Regions from separate parts of the Pantoea sp. At-9b genome, predicted to be linked through region 2. Evidence: predicted binding sites of a transcription regulator. Region 2 holds the regulator's gene; the other holds the start of a gene.
What was found. Region 2 encodes ArgR, which controls arginine synthesis, uptake and breakdown. Its sites were predicted from a motif close to ANTGAATAAAAATACANT; they were not measured.

Region 1 (5,773 bases), 290 kb from region 2:
CGCGGTCAGAAACGGTATCAAGGCTGTTACGGGTGGCAGAGGCGAAGCCTAACCAGCCCGCCAGTTGCTGACGATCGATCTCGTAGGCCGTACCCGCCAGCGCGCCGCAACCCAGTGGGCTGACGTCGAGGCGCTTCAGCGTATCCTGTAAACGGCTTTCATCACGCGCCAGCATTTCGACATAGGCGAGACACCAGTGCGCAAAGGTCACCGGCTGGGCGCGTTGCAGGTGGGTATAACCCGGCATCACTGCATCCTGATTGGCTTCTGCGGTAACAACCAACGCTTTTTGCAGCTCACGCGTGGCATCCAGCAGCACCGCAACCTGCTCTTTGCACCACAGTTTCAGATCGGTCGCGACCTGGTCGTTGCGGCTACGGCCAGTATGCAGCTTTTTACCTAACGCACCGACTTTGTCGATCAGCTTGCCTTCGACCCAACTGTGGATATCTTCGGCATCACTTTGCAGAATCTGCTGCGGATTCGCACGCACTTCAGCCAGCAATGCCTGCAATGCGGCTTCCAGCTGCTGCTGTTCGTCGCTGCTCAGTACATTGACCGTAACCAGCGCTTTTGACCAAGCGACAGAACCGATGATGTCCTGCTCTGCCAGGCGATAGTCGAAACGCAGCGAGTCATTGAATTGTTTGAACCGTTGGTCTGCTGCCTGGGTAAAGCGTCCACCCCAAAGTGCCATCTGAATACTCCTGAATGCTGTTAAACAAAGGGCGGCCCGAAGCCGCCCTTGTGAATGTGTGTCGTTGGCGCGGAATTACTTTTTCTGCTCGTTCAGCGCACGGATGCGAGAAGAGAGCGAGAACAGACGGATAAAGCCACCCGCATGACGGTGATCGTACACTTCGTCTTCGCCGAAGGTCGCAAACTCTTCTGAATACAGGCTGTTGACGGATTTCTTCTGAATCGCCGTCGCATGACCTTTGTAGAGTTGCAGAACCACTTCGCCATTCACCAGCTCAGCCAGTGACTCCGCTGCTGCCTGGATGGACTGACGCAGCGGCGCAAACCAGCGGCCATCATAAACCACGTATGACATCTCCTGTCCCAGCTGCTCACGCCATTTGAAGCTGTCGCGATCCAGTACCAACTGCTCAACCGCACGCAGCGCGTTGACCATAATGGTGCCGCCCGGGGTTTCATAGCAACCACGGGATTTGATGCCGACCAGACGGTTTTCTACGATGTCGATACGACCCACACCGTGTTTCGCACCCAGTGTGTTCAGTTTTTCCAGACAGGCGAACGGGCTCAGTTTCTCGCCGTTCACGCCAACCACGCGGCCTTTCTCGACGGTCACGGTGACGTTTTCCGGCTGATCCGGTGCTTCCAGCGGATCGACGGTCCACACCCAGCAATCTTTGTTCGGTGCATTCCACGGGCTTTCCAGCACGCCACCTTCGGTGGAGATGTGCCAGGCGTTTTCGTCACGGCTGTAGATTTTTTCCAGCGACGCTGTGGTCGGGATGTTGCGTTCTTTCAGGTAGTCGAGCAGTGCTTCACGTGAACGCAGATTCCATTCACGCCACGGCGCAACCACTTTCAGCTGCGGAGCCAGTGCGGTGTAGGTGGTTTCAAAACGCACCTGGTCGTTACCTTTACCGGTTGCGCCATGGCACAGCGCATCCGCGCCTACTTTCAGCGCCAGCTCAACCTGGGCTTTGGCGATAATCGGACGCGCCATTGACGTACCCAGCAGGTAGGTGCCTTCGTACAGCGCACCGGTCTGCAGTACCGGGTAAACGTAGTCGCTGATGAACTCTTCACGCAGGTCAACCACATGGCACTCAGAAGCACCGGATTGCAGCGCTTTCTTCTCAACGCCTTCCAGATCAGCCGGGTCCTGACCGATATTCGCCACGAAGGCCACCACTTCACAGCCGCCGTAGTTCTCTTTCAGCCATGGAATGATGGCAGACGTATCAAGGCCACCGGAGTAAGCCAGAACAATTTTTTTGATGCCTTGCGTTTGCATTTCGTAATCCTTGAATCAGTATCGTTAAGCGAGAATCCGGGTGCCAATCGACACGCCGTTGAAAAGGGTTGGCAGCTGTTCCGCATGACGCCAGCTGGCAATATCCACCGGGCGACCCAGGGTACGTGCCGCATCCAGCGCTGCGTTAACTTTAACAATCATGCCATCGGTAATAATGCCCTGGGCGATCAGCTGTTCGGCTTTCGCTGCCGTCATCTCAGCGATGCGCTGGCCTTTACCGTCGAGAATGCCACTGACATCTGACAACAGCACCAGGTCGGCACCAATAGTCGCCGCCAGCGCGGTCGCCGCCTGGTCGGCGTTGACGTTCATCAGATCGCCACCGTCGGTAATCCCGATTGAGCTGATCACCGGCATATAACCCGCACCCAGCAGCGTGTTAACCAGAGCAGGATTGCCCGGCGTGGCGTTACCCACGTGGCCCAGTTCTTCATCAAACTGCGCAACATTGACCAAACCCGCGTCACCCAGGCACAGACCCACCGCGTTGATGCCATATTTCTTCGCCCAGGCGAGCAGGGTTTTGTTCGCCGTACCCGCCAGGGCACCCGTAATAATGTCAATCTGATCGGCTGGCGTCACGCGCAAACCGTTCTTCTTTTTCACCGGCAGCGCGAGCTTCTTCATCAGCTCATCCACCAGGCAGCCGCCGCCGTGCACAATAATCAGCGGACGCTGATATTCGGTGCGATACGCCAGCAGCGCATCAAACAGGCGGGCCAGCGCTTCTTCGCTATCCAGCAGGACGCCACCCAGTTTAATAATCAGAGGATTGGTCATGGTTTACTTACTCGCCCGTTAAATCAGAGACAGCGTTTCGGGGAAGCCGAAACGAATATTCAGACACTGTACCGCCTGCGAAGAAGCCCCTTTCAGCAGGTTATCTTCTGCGGCCACCACAATCACATGCTCACCCTGCACGGCAAAACCGATATCGCAGAACGGCAGCCCCACCACACCTTTCAGCGCCGGGACACCTTTTTTATACAGACGCACCAGCGGTTTGTCGTGGTAAGCATTATGGAAAGCTTCCGCCACATCCTGTTCGCTGACGCCCGGTTTCAGGCGGCAGGTGACCGTGGCGAGAATGCCACGCGGGAAGTTACCCAGATGCGGCGTAAAAATCACCGGCGTACCGAGATGGGCGACAATTTCCGGGTGGTGACGATGGTTGAAGATGCCATAAGGTTGCAGGCTGACTTCACAGAAACTGGTGGTGACGCTGGCTTTACGCCCGGCACCGCTGACGCCGCTGGTCGCGTTGATCACCGGCCACTGGTCCAGATTCAGCAGGCCCGCTTCTACCAGCGGTTTCAACGCCAGTTGAGAGGCAGTCGGGTAGCATCCCGGCACCGCTACCAGTTGGGCTTCTTTAATTTTTTCGTGCTGCCATTCCGCCAGGCCGTAAACCGCTTTGTCCAGCCAGTCGCCATGCTGATGGCTGAAACCGTAATATTGGGTATAGAAAGCGTCATCGTTAACGCGGAACGCCCCGGAGAGGTCAAAAACCACACAGCCAGCTTTGAGGAATTCCGGTGCCAGGTCGTGGCTGACTTCATGTGCCGTGGCGAGGAACACCACATCGACTTTACCTGCCCATTCAGCGGCATCGCTCAGCGGCTGCAACGGCAGGTCGACAATGCCTTTCAACTGCGGATGCAGGTCTGAAAGTAACTTTCCGGCATCCGGGCTTTGCGCTGAAACCGCTAAAGCGGTTATGTTCATATGCGGATGGCGATTCAGGTAGGTGGCAAGCTCTACGCCAGCGTAACCACTGGCACCAACGATCAGCGTATTCAACATCAGGCTGTATACCTTATTACAGTCACACGTTCCGGGTCGCGGCCTTGCCCCGTTGCCCACGATGCCGTTTGCAGCGATTTACTGTTCACATGCAGACGACGTTAATGTATTTTTATTCACTATTAATGCATGAATATTGATACATCCTAACCCAAGGACCGTCAACAGTGAAGACAAAATTACCACCTTTTATCGAACTCTACCGCCAGCTGATTGCCACACCATCAATCAGCGCCACCGACGCCGCGCTCGATCAGAGCAATGAAACTTTAATCAATTTGCTGGCGGGCTGGTTTCGCGATCTTGGCTTCGATACAGAAGTGCAACCCGTACCGGGCACACGGCATAAATTTAACCTGCTGGCGCGCACGGGATCAGGTGCCGGTGGCTTATTACTGGCCGGTCACACCGATACCGTTCCGTTCGATGATGGCCGCTGGACGCGCGATCCCTTTACCCTGACTGAACACGACAACAAGCTTTACGGTTTAGGAACGGCAGATATGAAAGGCTTCTTTGCCTTCATTCTGGATGCGCTGCGTGACGTTGACGTGACCAAACTGAACAAACCGCTCTACATTCTCGCCACGGCCGACGAAGAAACCACCATGGCGGGTGCGAAGTATTTTGCTGAATCCACCCAACTGCGTCCGGATTGCGCCATCATCGGTGAACCGACCTCACTGAAACCGGTTCGTGCGCACAAAGGCCATCTCTCCAATGTGATTCGTATTCAGGGGCAGTCAGGCCACTCCAGCGATCCGTCACGCGGGGTGAACGCCATCGAATTGATGCATGAATCCATCACCCAACTGATGCAGCTGCGTAATACGCTGAAAACGCGTTATAACCATGATGGTTTCGCCATTCCTTACCCAACTATGAACTTTGGTCATATTCATGGTGGCGATGCGGCTAACCGCATTTGCGCCTGCTGCGAACTGCATATGGATATTCGTCCACTGCCGGGGTTAACCCTCAGCGATCTGGATGGCCTGCTGAATGACGCGCTGGCCCCGGTGAGTGAGCGTTGGCCGGGTCGTTTAACCGTCGGCGAGCTGCACCCACCGATTCCAGGTTACGAGTGTCCGGTCGATCATGAACTGGTAAAAGTGGTGGAGAAACTGCTGGGCACGCCGACCGAAGTGGTGAACTACTGCACCGAAGCGCCGTTTATTCAGCAACTTTGCCCGACGCTGGTGTTAGGCCCAGGTTCGATCAATCAGGCCCATCAACCGGACGAGTTTATTGATACCGCATTTATTAAGCCGACTCATGCGCTTATCACGCAGGTTGTTCATCACTTTTGCCATTGATGAGTAACAGATGGGGCATTTCACTGTTTAATCAGCAAAATGCCCCGTCAATGTTCGGGATTTGATAATAAGAATAACTTATCTCGCTTCGCTCCCGTTAAATTCTTTGAATTTCCAGCATTTAGCAGCGAAATTTCGTCAGTTTAAGGCAATTGACGAACAGAGCGATACGTGGCTAGATAAAAGACGAAGTTATGCCCGTTGGGTATATGAATTAAAAAGACGATAAGGGTGTCAGGGTCACATGAACGAACAATATTCCGCAATGCGAAGTAATGTCAGTATGCTCGGCAAACTGCTCGGGGATACGATAAAGGATGCACTGGGAGAGAACATCCTCGATAAGGTGGAGACCATCCGCAAACTCTCTAAGTCATCCCGTGCCGGAAATGACACTCATCGTAAGGAACTGCTGTCGACGCTGCAAAACCTGTCCAATGACGAGTTGCTGCCGGTCGCACGTGCATTCAGTCAGTTCCTGAATCTTACCAACGTGGCAGAACAGTATCAGACCATTGCGCGCAGCGGCGAAGGTGCTAACCACCCGGAGCTGCTGAAAAGCACCTTCGATCGCCTGAAGCAGCAGAAAGATCTGAATGAAAGCGATATCCGTGCGGCGATTGAATCGCTGTCGCTGGAACTG
Region 2 (5,773 bases):
ATTACAAGCTGCTGCAACTCTGTGTGGCGCACGGCGATAAAGACGAAGTCGACAAAGCCTGGAGCGCGCTGGTGCGTCGCACCACGGCGCTGAACACCATGCGCAGTCAGTTGATGATGGAATCATCGCGCTGGAAAAACAGCAGCCGCCGTTTGCAGATGCTGAACACCCTGTCGTTAACATTGATTACTCAGGCGGCTGAAACCTTCCTGATTCAGAATTCCCGTCCGGACTACATTCCGCCGCAGTATCGCCTGCTGATCGAGAAAGAGGTCAAAAGCGTTGATGACGTGCACAAGCGCATGAAAATTATGCGCCGGGTGATTGGCGTCAGCAGCAAAACCACGCCGCTGACGTTAGCGAGCTGGGTTGGGGCGGCCACGGAATACTTGTTGTTGATTAATGGTGTCAGGAGCAACAGCCGCATCACCACGCTGGAAGAGGGGATTCTGCAACGTGAAGTGGTGATTCAGGCGCGTTCTGCCGAAACTCACCATGCCATGATTAATGGCGTGCGTACCTTTGCCGCGACAGCGATTGGCTCGCTTTTCTGGCTGTACACCGGCTGGACCTCTGGCAGTGGCTGTATGGTCATGCTGGCGGTCATCACCGCGCTGGCGATGCGTACCCCGAATCCGTTGATGATGGCGAAAGATTTCCTCTACGGTATGACGGTGGCGGTGCCACTGGGTGCGCTCTACTTTATCTACGTTCTGCCTTCGACCCAGCAAAGCATGCTATTGCTGTGCATCGCCATTGGCCTGCTGGGCTTTATTGGTGGCATCTTTGTACAACGCCGACAGTTGGGAACGCTGGGGGCGTTGATCGGCACCATCAACGTGTTGGTGCTGGATAACCCAATGAAGTTCGAGTTCAACGTGTTTCTCGACAACGTATTGGGTCAGGTGATTGGGTGTTTTGTGGCGATGATGGTGATTTTGCTGATTCGTGATAAATCAAAAGCCCGTACCGGTCGTAAGCTGCTGAATCGCTTTATGTATGCCGCAGTGGCAGCGATGACCACCAATCAGGCGCGCCGTCGTGAGAACCATTTGCCCGCGCTATATCAGCAGCTGTTTATGCTGCTCAATCTGTTCCCCGGTGATATCAATAAATACCGTATCGCGCTGACACTGATCATCGGCCATCAACGCTTACGTAATGCAGAGGTGCCGATCAATGCGGATCTCTCGGCGTATCACCGCCAGCTGCGATCCACCGCTGACCAGGTGATCTCGACGCGGAGTGATGATAAGCGGCGTGTCTATTTTGAGCAGTTGTTACGTGAGCTGGATGTCTATCAGGAGAAACTCCAGCACTACGCGGCCCCCGTCAGTGTGACGGAGCCGGTGAAGCGTCTTGCCACGATGCTGAGTAAGTACCAGAACACCTTGATTCAAATCTAAAACGAGCCACCGTTTGCGACGGTGGCTCACTCGCACCAAACCCACCGGTAATGCCATCTATACTTTCCTGACGGGATGCAAACTGTCAGGGGAAGAGGACATCCACTTCTCCCGCAGCAACACAATCATTTCAACGCAGGCTACCCGGTCTAATGGGCAGTGGTACAGAAAAGAGAGTCGTCATGATGAGAATCGAACGTTTTGATTTCGATGAAATCGTCGATCAGGCGCACTTCTTCCGCCAGTTTAGCGACCGTTTTGCGCTGGCGGATCTGGCGATTACTGATTTGGATGATCTCTGGCAAGTGGTGACCGGCGATCAACTGCCGTTGCCGCTGGAGATTGAGTTTATTCACTTAGGATCAGGACAGAAACGTCGCTATGGGGCGTTGATTTTGCTGTTTGATGAGGCAGAAGAGGAGCTGGATGGTCAGCTCCGCTTTAATGTGAAGTGACGTAAAAAGGGCCCCGGCGAGCGGGGCCAAAGGGTTCGTCAAGCAGTTGACGAGGAATTACTTATACAGTTCAGCAGTGATGTGATAGTTGTCGCCGGTACGGGCTTCAATCACTTTATAGGCGCTGGCACCCTGTTCATCGGCTTTCTGTGACAGCTGAGCACGATAATCCATTGGTGCACCGGCAGTACCACTGATGGTTACTGTCCCCGCAGGCTGCATATTCTGAGCCTGTTCCGCAGTGACCAGCTGTGCCGCAGAGGCACCAAAGGTCAACAGTGAGAGCAGGCTAGCGGTTGCGATGGTTGCTTTGATTTTCATTCGTGGTCTCCTCATTACAATCAACAACCTGCGGTAATAAGTGGGTAGCGGGTCGTCGATGCATATCCAGGCGTCGCTCGGACGCCGGATAATCATTTATCGATTATTTGTACAGTTCAGCAGTGACGTGGTAGGTGTCATTCTGATTGTTTTCAATGATGCGGTAGTGGCTGGCACCCTGAGCATCGGCTTTCGCTGACAGCTCCTGACGGATGTTGTTCTGGTCGCCATCACGGCCGCTGACGCTGATGGTTTGGTTCAGCGGTTGCAGATTCATGGTGTCTGCCTGTTCATTGGTAATCAGGCTGGCAGCGCTGGCACCGAAAGAAAGAACGGAAGCCAGGCTCAGAACTGCGATAGATAATTTAGTTTTCATGATTCACTCTCCTGAATTTGGGTGGACAACCTGAGCGCAATCGCATCTCAAATGGGTTGTCATTCACATTGCGTCTTGTTTCGGCGAACTTATTTATAAAGTTCAGCAGTCGCGTGATAGGTGTTGTCATTACGCGCTTCGATTACGCGGTAAGCTTTAGCACCTTGCTGATCTGCTTTTTCGCTCAATTGCTGATGGATATCCATCGGTGAACCAGCCGTGCCGCTGACACTGATGGTGCCGGCCGGTTGCAGATTCATGGCCTGATCGGCGTTGATAGAATCTGCGGCGAAAGCGCCAAATGACAGGGCAGATAGAATGCTCAGGGTTGCGATAGTAGTTTTAACTTTCATGATTATTTCCTCGTCGTCTGTTTTTTCTCTTTTTGTTTGGTGTGATTTGCATCACGAAAAGAAGTATAGATCTAATCACCCATGAAATTAATATTCTGCTAATAATGTTTGGTTGTTATTCTTTGTCCTTATGACAACTTTTAATAACTGAGTGTTATAAAAACCGCCTGGTTTCTGCCCAATGCCTGTTAATTACATGTAAAAACAATGGGCTATGTCATTTTATCTTTCTGTGCGAAATATGGCGGTTGATCCCGCTGGCTGGTGCGCCGTGAGTGGCTTATATGGCTGAGCTTGGTATGTAAAGCAGTGTAAAATAGCGCGAAAGGTTAAGCAGGATAAAAGGTCCTACCAATTGTTACAGAGCGTGAGAACCACGAGGAATATGCTTAATACATTGTTTCTGGTGGATTTTAGCTTAAGCGAGGCGACGAGAAGAGAAGATGTGCGAGTTGTTACCGGCAGGTAATCTGCCGGTAGCAAGCAGGGTTTTATAGCTCTTGTTCGAATAACATCAGCACAGCGTCATGCAGCTGCTTAACGGTGAACGCGCGCGCGGGGGTAATAAAGATGGTGTCATCACCTGCGATCGTGCCGAGGATACCTTCGGCTTTGCCCAGTGAATCCAGCAGGCGGGCGATGAGCTGTGCGGCACCCGGGCTGGTATGAATCACCACCAGAGCATCGTTGTAGTCGATATCCAGCACCAGATTCTTCAGCGGGCTGGTGGTGGTCGGCACACCCAGCTCAGCTGGCAGGCAGTAAACCATCTCCATTTTCGCATTGCGCGTGCGTACCGCACCAAACTTGGTAAGCATACGAGAAACTTTTGACTGATTGATGTTCTCGAAGCCGTCTTCCTGTAACGCCTGCACAATTTCGCCCTGAGAGCTGAATTTCTCTTCTTTCAGGAGGGCTTTGAACGCCTTAACCAGGTCGTCTTGCTTAGATGGGTTTCGCATAGGTTACCAATAAAAAGAGGGATGCGTAGGGCAATAGGCCCATGCAGATAAATTATTATGCATTTAAATGAATTTTTATGCAATAAACAGGTGAGTATTTCGCCAGGGATGTTTGCGAGGGCGGCGATCATAACAGAGATTTACCGCTACGCCAAAATCGCGGTATGGCGCGCAAAAGCGAAGGTTGCAATGTTGTTATATTATTGAAGTGGTAACAACAAAATGATTGATCATTGCCGACCCTGTCTTCTGGCTGCGACCTATGATCATTCAGGCGACTTCTGAAGTGTGGATGTCTCGGGAGCCGTATTGCGGCGTCAGTGTTAGTAGCGCGACGGGTATTGTCGCTATCGCCTGAGAAGTTGATTAAACTCGTAACCCGATGGAAATCCGGCAGATCTCTGCCCCACCTTAATAAGGAGTCCAGGATGAAAGTTGCCGTTCTCGGTGCCGCTGGTGGTATTGGCCAGGCGCTAGCACTGTTGCTCAAGACCCAATTACCCGCAGGTTCAGCCCTTTCGCTATATGACATCGCCCCGGTTACACCGGGTGTGGCTGTGGATCTCAGCCACATTCCTACTGCCGTAAAAGTTGAGGGTTTTAGTGGTGAAGATGCCACGCCCGCGCTGAAGGGAGCCGATGTGGTGCTGATTTCCGCCGGAGTGGCACGTAAACCCGGCATGGACCGCGCCGATCTCTTTAACGTTAACGCCGGTATTGTGCGTAACCTGATTGAGCAGGTGGCAAGTACTGCGCCCAAGGCCCTGATTGGCGTGATCACCAACCCGGTTAACACCACGGTGGCGATTGCGGCGGAAGTGCTGAAGAAAGCCGGGGTGTATGACAAAAATCGCCTGTTTGGGGTCACCACGCTGGATATTATTCGCGGCAACACCTTTGTTGCGGCGTTAAAAGGTAAGCAACCGGGCGAGATTGAGGTGCCGGTAGTCGGGGGGCATTCTGGCGTCACCATTCTGCCGCTGTTGTCGCAGGTTAAAGGCGTGAGTTTCAGTGAGCAGGAAGTTGTGGATCTCACCAAACGTATCCAAAACGCGGGTACTGAAGTGGTAGAAGCAAAAGCCGGTGGCGGCTCAGCAACGTTGTCGATGGGGCAGGCCGCGGCCCGCTTCGGTCTGTCGCTGGTACGCGCCTTACAGGGCGATGCTAACGTGGTGGAATGTGCTTATGTGGAGGGCGATGGTGAATACGCACGCTTCTTCTCACAGCCTCTGCTGCTGGGGAAAACCGGGATCATCGAACGCCGTCCTATCGGGACGCTTAGCCCCTTTGAGCAGCAGGCGTTAACCGGCATGCTGGACACGCTGAAAAAAGATATCGCCCAGGGCGAAGAGTTTGTGAAATAAACCGACCAGGTGCGCATCCACTGCGCACCTCATTTTTATAACCCACCCGACTTATAATTACGTGCCGCAGGTGCGCCATTGCTGGCCGGGCTTTTCTTGCCCACGGTTTCCATACGTACCTGGAAGGGCGGGAAAGGCATTTCGATGCCGTGCTCGGCGAAGCCATGCAAAATCAGCTGATGCAGTTCATGACGCAGCGGCATGCGGTGTCCCATCTCGGCAGCATACACACGCAGTTCAAACAGCTGGATACCTTGTTGCAGATCGACGAGGAACACATCCGGGGCGGGCATATCCAGTACATAAGTACAACGCTCAGCCGCTTGTTTCAGGATCAGGGTGACTTCATCGCTATTGACCCCAGCCGGTGCCGGAATGGTCAATACCACACGCGTTACCGAATCAGACAGCGACCAGTTAACAAATTGCTCGGTAATAAAGGCCTTATTCGGCACGATAATCTCTTTGCGATCCCAGTCGGTAATGGTGGTCGCGCGGGTGTTGATGCGGGTGATACTGCCGGTGAGATCGCGGAT

Region 1: the regulator ArgR is predicted to act here: its motif matches at 3,918-3,935, upstream of argC (N-acetyl-gamma-glutamyl-phosphate reductase).

What each region holds. Positions count from the first base shown of each region.
Region 1 covers NC_014837.1:4,207,742-4,213,514, forward strand. The annotation lists gene argH (argininosuccinate lyase) at 1-697, opposite strand, end outside; gene PAT9B_RS19450 (argininosuccinate synthase) at 773-1,990, opposite strand; gene argB (acetylglutamate kinase) at 2,015-2,791, opposite strand; gene argC (N-acetyl-gamma-glutamyl-phosphate reductase) at 2,810-3,814, opposite strand; gene argE (acetylornithine deacetylase) at 3,982-5,130, shown strand; gene ppc (phosphoenolpyruvate carboxylase) at 5,375-5,773, shown strand, end outside.
Region 2 covers NC_014837.1:3,912,916-3,918,688, reverse strand. The annotation lists gene aaeB (p-hydroxybenzoic acid efflux pump subunit AaeB) at 1-1,406, shown strand, start outside; gene PAT9B_RS18005 (hypothetical protein) at 1,592-1,861, shown strand; gene yhcN (peroxide/acid stress response protein YhcN) at 1,919-2,182, opposite strand; gene PAT9B_RS17995 (YdgH/BhsA/McbA-like domain containing protein) at 2,286-2,558, opposite strand; gene yhcN (peroxide/acid stress response protein YhcN) at 2,648-2,911, opposite strand; gene argR (transcriptional regulator ArgR) at 3,403-3,873, opposite strand; gene mdh (malate dehydrogenase) at 4,302-5,237, shown strand; gene mscM (miniconductance mechanosensitive channel MscM) at 5,273-5,773, opposite strand, start outside.